One region of the Streptomyces spongiicola genome, then DNA from elsewhere that is predicted to be linked to it. Evidence: riboswitches for the same ligand, from Rfam matches in the RefSeq annotation. Region 1 holds a riboswitch; the other holds the start of a gene.
The links. A riboswitch is a leader RNA that binds a small molecule or an ion and turns the genes downstream of it on or off. The one in region 1 is predicted to bind cyclic di-AMP.
Positions count from the first base shown of each region.

Region 2: it holds a riboswitch for cyclic di-AMP, as region 1 does, so the genes downstream of both, DDQ41_RS24575 (M23 family metallopeptidase) here and DDQ41_RS21210 (C40 family peptidase) in region 1, are expected to answer to the same signal.

Region 1 covers NZ_CP029254.1:4,808,012-4,811,441, reverse strand. Annotated here, with positions in the region: gene pcrA (DNA helicase PcrA) at 1-1,673, opposite strand, end outside; cyclic di-AMP (ydaO/yuaA leader) riboswitch at 1,884-2,052, shown strand; gene DDQ41_RS21210 (C40 family peptidase) at 2,051-3,316, shown strand.
Region 2 covers NZ_CP029254.1:5,623,555-5,626,984, reverse strand. Annotated here, with positions in the region: gene DDQ41_RS24580 (GntR family transcriptional regulator) at 90-767, opposite strand; gene DDQ41_RS24575 (M23 family metallopeptidase) at 955-1,725, opposite strand; cyclic di-AMP (ydaO/yuaA leader) riboswitch at 1,739-1,902, opposite strand; gene DDQ41_RS24570 (M16 family metallopeptidase) at 2,133-3,430, opposite strand, start outside.

The sequences.
Region 1 (3,430 bases):
GGACCGGCGCCCGAGTCGACGACGGTGCGCAGCTCCTCCATGAGCGTGTTGAAGCGCTTCACGGCGTTGGCGGAGCGGGCGGCCATGCCGTACGCCTCGTCGACTCGGCGCAGCGCCTGCGGGAAGGTGATCCGCTCCCGCAGCGCGAGGGCGTCGATCATCGCCTCGGCGCGCTCGCCGATGCCGCGCTTCGGTACGTTCAGGATGCGCCGCAGCGGCACGTTGTCCTCGGGGTTGGCGAGGACCCTCAGGTACGCCAGGACGTCCCGGACCTCCTTGCGCTCGTAGAAGCGCACACCGCCGACGACCTTGTAGGGCAGGCCGACGCGGATGAAGATCTCCTCGAAGACACGGGACTGCGCGTTGGTCCGGTAGAAGACCGCCACTTCGCCGGCCCTGGCCTCGCCGGCGTCCGCCAGCCGGTCGATCTCGTCGGCGACGAACTGGGCCTCGTCGTGCTCGGTGTCCGCGACGTAGCCGGTGATCCGCGCGCCCGCGCCCGCGTTCGTCCACAGGTTCTTGGGACGGCGGCTCTCGTTGCGCTCGATCACCGCGTTGGCCGCGGAGAGGATCGTCTGGGACGAGCGGTAGTTCTGCTCGAGCAGGATCGTGGTCGCGTCCGGGTAGTCCTCCTCGAACTGGAGGATGTTGCGGATGGTGGCACCGCGGAAGGCGTAGATCGACTGGTCGGCGTCGCCCACCACGCACAGCTCGGCGGGGCCGAGGTCGTCGTACCCCGTGCCGACCAGCTCGCGCACGAGGGTGTACTGGGCGTGGTTGGTGTCCTGGTACTCGTCGACCAGGACGTGGCGGAACCGGCGCCGGTAGTGCTCGGCGACCTCCGGGAACGCCTGCAGCAGATGGACCGTGGTCATGATGATGTCGTCGAAGTCCAGCGCGTTGGCCTCGCGCAGCCGGGCCTGGTACATCCGGTACGCCTCGGCCAGCGTCTGCTCGAAGCCTCCCCCGGAGCCGTCGGACCGGCCGGCACCCCCGGCCTCGGCGGCGAAGGCCTCCTCGTCGACCAGCTCGTTCTTCAGGTTCGAGATCTTGGCGCTGAACGCCTTCGGCGGGTAGCGCTTCGGATCGAGGTCCAGATCGCGGCAGACCAGTGCCATCAACCGCTTGGAGTCGGCGGCGTCGTAGATCGAGAAGGACGAGGTGAAGCCGAGCTTCTTGCTCTCCCTGCGCAGTATGCGGACGCAGGCGCTGTGGAAGGTGGAGACCCACATGGCGCGGGCGCGCGGGCCGACGAGCTGCTCGACGCGCTCCTTCATCTCGCCCGCGGCCTTGTTGGTGAAGGTGATCGCCAGTATCTGGCCGGGGTGCACCTCGCGGGTCGCCAGCAGATGGGCGATCCGGTGGGTCAGCACCCGGGTCTTGCCGGAGCCGGCACCGGCGACGATGAGCAGCGGGGAGCCGGTGTGGACGACGGCGGCACGCTGCTGCTCGTTCAGCCCGCTCAGCAGGGCGGCCGGGTCGATGACCGGGCGCGGGGCGCCGTCCCGGTAGAAGGCGTCACCGGGTCCGGGCTCGTCGAACCCGCCCTCGAAGAGGTCGTGCGGGACCTCCTCCGCCGGAAGGTGCTCGTGGTCCTCCGGCGGCGGGGGCTCCTCCGGGACCGGGGTCCGCCGGAGGTCCGCCAGGAAACTGTCGTCAAAGAGGCTGCTCATCGCTCTCCGAGTCTAGGCGGCCCCACTGACGGTCCGCCGCCGCCTTCCGGGGAATCAGTACCGGACACCTCTGGTCATGACACGGACACGCAGCGCCAAGGTAACGGAAATGTATCGGGCATATCGAACACCCTCCTTCACAGCAGCACCACACTTTGGCTAGCGTGCTCGCCCAGGCGGCCCGTACCCCCTTCGGCGAACCACGCCAGCCGGGCAGCCGCGCCGAATCCGTTGCTCTTGCAAAGGAGTTCGGAACCGGGGACCCACTCATCAAGCACAACCGGGGTGAATCGGGCCGGCCTTCACCCGGCCCGTAGGGCAGCCTTCCGTTCCGTCCGAACCCGACAGCTAACCCGGTAGGCGTTCCACGGAAGGAGATGCCGGCCTTGGCGTCGCACCGCAAGCCGCGCAGCCGCACACGTACCAGCACACCCGCCGTCGGGTTCACGACGGCCGCCATAGCGGGAGTCTCGCTCCTCTCGGCCCAGAACGCGACAGCCGGCACGAAGCCCACCGTCGAGGAGGTCCAGAAGAAGGTCGACGACCTCTACCGGCAGGCGGGTTCGCCGAACCAGGAGTTCGGCAGGGCGAAGGAGCACGGCAGGGCGAAGGAGGCCACCGGGCAGCAGCGCCGCACGGTGGACCGTTCCCTCGACGAAACCGCCGCGCGCACGGAGGCGTTCGGCGAGTCCCGGCGCGCCCTGGGCGTCCAGGCCGCGACCCCGGACCGCACGGGCGCCGTCGCCCCGGCCACCGCGCTGCTGCTCGCCGAAGACCCGCGGGTCCACACCGACCAGGCGCAGCCGGTGGACCTGCCGGCCGGGCAGCAGCACGGCGCCGTCACCGAGCACCGGACCCGGTCGGCCGAGGCCGCCGAACAGGCCGAGCGACCCGGGCAGGCCGAGCAGGCCGAGCGACCCGGGCAGGCCCGGCAGGCCGCCGGGAACCTGGAGCCGCTCACGGACTCGCAGGAGCCGCTGCGCGCCAGGAAGCAGGCCGCCCAGCAGAAGCTCGCGGGGGCGAGGGAGCTGCTGTCGCGGCTGACCGCCGATGACCGGACGCGGCTCGCCGAAGTCGAGCGCGCGAAGGAGCAGCAGGCCCGCCGGAAGGCGGAGGCCAGGGCGGAGGCCGAAGCCTCGGCCGGCACGGTGGCCGAGGTCGAGTGGCGGTTCCAGGAGCGCGAGCGGCAGGCATGGGAAGGGACGGACGGCGGCACGGGCACGGGCACCGCGACGGGCACGGGCACTGCGACGGGCAGGGAGGGCGGTTCCGCGACGGCCGGCGGCACATACGCGGCCAAGGCCGAGAAGGTGCTGTCCTTCGCGCACGCCCAGATAGGCAAGCCGTACGTCCGGGGCGCGACCGGCCCGAGTTCGTACGACTCCTCGGGGCTCACCCAGGCGGCCTGGCGCGCGGCGGGCGTCGATCTGCCCCGCACCACCTGGGACCAGATGGGGGCCGGGCAGCGAGTGGCCACGGCCGATCTGCTCCCCGGTGACCTGGTCTTCTTCTACGACGACATCAGCCATGTCGGGATCTACGCGGGCGACGGCATGATGATCCACGCCCCCGAGCCGGGCGCGAACGTCCGCGCGGAGTCGATCTACTACATGCCGGTCCACGGCAGCGTCCGCCCCGCGTAGCGCCGCCGCGTCCGGCCGCAGGACCGGTACGTGCGGGGGCGGCGGTCCTGCGGTGCAGCCGGGGAAGGGCCCGGGTCCCTCTCCGGAACGAGGCTCCGGGGCCGCTCGGGTCCG
Region 2 (3,430 bases), 820 kb from region 1:
ACGCTTTTCCCGACCCCGGCCGGAATTTGTTTCCGGCAGCAGAAACAGGCCTTGGACCGCCCTTTACTTCCCTGTATACGGCGCGCGTGTTAAATACGGCCACCCGCCGTGTTCACGGAGTGTTGCGAGGTCCTCACGGCCACAGCGGTCCGGAGCCGGTGCGCTCCCGTCGTGCGCTCGGCGTGCAGGGTGGCGAGCGCACGGGCCCGCTCCGCGTCACCGCGGGCCACCGCGTCCACGATCGCGCCGTGCTCGACCCACGCCTCGACCGGGCGGGCGGGCTGCTCTACCGAGTACATCCACGCGATCTTGTGACGGAGCTGGGTCAGCAGCGCGGTGAGCCCCGGACTCCCGCACGCCTGGTCGAGGGTCTCGTGGAACCAGGCGCCGAGCGAGCGCAGGTCCTCGCCCCGGTCGCGCCGCGCCCGGTCCTGACCGAGCCGGACCAGTCCGCGCAGCACCTTGAGGTGCGCCTCGGTCCGCCGCTGGGCGGCCCGTGCGGCGCCCAGCGGCTCCAGCAGCTGCCGGATCTCCAGCAGGTCGGCCGCCTCCTGCTCGGTGGGCTCGGCCACACACGCCCCGGCGTGGCGGCGGGTGACGACGAACCCCTCGGACTGGAGGGTGCGCAGCGCCTCGCGGACCGGCACGCGCGAGACGCCGTAGCGGCGCGCCAGCTGCTCCTCGGTGAGCCGGCTGCCGCGCTCGAACACGCCGGAGACGATATCGCCGCGGATCGCCGTGCATACCGAGCGTGCGGGAACGCGCATACCGAACCTCCGCCTTAATCGCCGCGAAACCCCGTCGAGCGACGCCTGTTCAGGTGTTTCGGTGACTCTATGGCAGGTCGCCTGAATTTCCGAAGACCCATCGTCATCCACGGATATCTTTTGGCCTGAATACGCCGAAAACCCCGGCTCGGAGAGGAGCCGGGGCCACGGGTGAACGGTGCGCGCGTCAGACGCGGACGCCGTGCGAGCGGAGGTAGGCGATCGGGTCGATGTCCGAGCCGTAGTCCTGTCCGGTGCGGGCCTCGAAGTGGAGGTGGGGGCCGGTGGAGTTGCCGGTCGATCCGGCGAGGCCGATCTGCTGGCCCGGGGTGACCTGCTGGCCGGCCGAGACGCTGATCGAGGACAGGTGCCCGTACTGGGTGTAGGTGCCGTCGTGCATGCGGATCACCACGTTGTTGCCGTAGGCGCCGCCCCAGCCCGCCTCGACGACGGTGCCCATGCCGACAGCGACGACCTTGGTACCGGAGGCGGCGTGGAAGTCGACGCCGGTGTGGCTGCCGGAGGACCACAGGGCGCTTCCGGCGCGGTAGGCGGTGCTCACATGGGAACCGGCGACCGGAAGCGTGTAGGTCGCCAGGCGCTTGCGCTCGGCCTCCCGGGCGGCGCGCTCCGCGGCGTCGCGCGCGGCCTTCACCCTGAGCTCGGCCCTGAGCTTGGCCTCGGCCTCGGCCTTCTCCCGGGCCGCGGTCAGGGCGGCTTCCTGCTGCTGGGCATCCGCCTGGGCGCCGATCTGCTCGGCGAGCGAGTCGGCGGCGACCGCCTGGGTCAGTCCGGTGTCCTCGGCGGGGGTGGGCCCCCCGGCCTCGGCCGCGAGGGCCGGGGAGGCGAGGGAGCCGATGACGCCGGTGGTGGCGATGGCCGCGACGGAGGCGCCCGCGCGTTTGCGCGACAGGCGGCTCGGACCACGGTGCTTCCCGGTGGCACGGGTGAACGCCATGAAGTGGCTGGTCCTTTCCTTCCTTCTCGCCTACCGGGTTAGCTGACGGGTTCGGAGCAGGAAGGTCTCCTACGGGCCCCTCCGCACGAAGGCGAAGGCACCCGATTCACCCCGGGGGACATATGGGTCCCCGGCTCCCCAGGCTCGCGCCGGACGGGGACTCGGCGATGGCTGCCCGATGCCGCGGGTGCGGCGTGTGCAACCGGCGGACAGCGCAGAAGACGCTAAGCCGATCTTCGTTCAATCGCCAAACAGACCCGGAGATTTGTAGTGCACGCCACAGGGCAGACAGCGATCTTCCCCATCAAACCGGACACATCGGGGAGGCGTTCCGGGCAGGGGAAGGGGGCTCCCCCGGCACGACGCCGGGGGAGCCCCCTTCCCCTGCCCGGAACCCGGGCGGTCAATCAGCCGGTGACAACGGTCACTTCACCGATGTCGAGGGCCCGCACGGGCTCCTCGATCTCGGACGCGTCCCCGACGAGGACCGTCACGAGCCGGTCCACGGGGAAGGCGCTGACCACCGCGGCCGTCGCCTCCACCGTGCCGGTGCCGGCCAGCCGTGCGTACAACCGGGCCTGGTAGTCGTCCGGAAGGCCCTGCTCGACCTGGTCGGCCAGGGTGCCGGCCACGGAGGCGGCCGTCTCGTACTTCAGCGGCGCCACGCCCACGAGGTTCTGCACCGCGACATCGCGCTCCGCGTCCGTCAGGCCCTCGGCGGCGAGGGTGCGCAGCACCGTGAACAGGTCATCGAGCGCGGGACCGGTGTGCGGGGTGTCGACCGATCCGCTGATGGCGAGCATGGACGCCCCGGTCGCCCCACCCGGGGCCGCCGGGGCTCCGGAGCGCAGCACCTGGCCGAAGGCCCGTACGCCGTAGGTGTAGCCCTTCTCCTCCCGCAGGACGCGGTCCAGGCGGGAGGTGAGCGTGCCGCCGAGGCAGTAGGTGCCCAGGACCTGGGCCGGCCAGACCCGATCGTGGCGGTCGGGCCCGATCCGGCCGATCAGCAACTGGGTCTGCACGGCGCCGGGGCGGTCCACGATGACGACGCGGCCCGTGTCGTCGCCGGTGATCGGCGGCATCGGGCGGCTCTCGGCCGAGTCGCCCGTCCAGGCGCCGAGCGTGTCGGCCAGCACGGCGTCGAGGTCCACGCCCTCCAGGTCGCCGACGACCACGGCCGTGGCCGCGGCGGGCCGGACGTGCGCCTCGTAGAAGGCGCGGACCGCGGCCGAGTCGATGCGTTCGACGGTCTCCTCCGTGCCCTGCCGCGGACGGGACATCCGGGAGGACGCCGGGAAGAGCTGCCGGGAGAGCTCCTTGGCGGCCCGGCGGGCCGGGTTCGCCGTCTCGTGCGGGATCTCGTCGAGCCGGTTGCGGACGAGCCGCTCGACCTCGCCGTCGGCGAACAGCGGGGCCCGCAGCGCCTCGGCGAGCAGGCCGAGGGCCTTGGGCAGCCGCGAGACGGGTACCTCCAGGGAGAGCCTGACCCCCGGGTGGTCGGCGTGCGAGTCGAGCGTGGCGCCGCAGCGCTCCAGCTCGGCCGCGAACTCCTCCGCCGAATGCTTGTCGGTGCCCTCGGACAGCGCCCGGGCCATGATCGTGGCGACGCCGTCCAGGCCCTCGGGTTCGGCGTCCAGCGGCGCGTCGAGGAAGATCTCCACGGCCACGACCTGCTGTCCGGGGCGGTCGCAGCGCAGCACGGTCA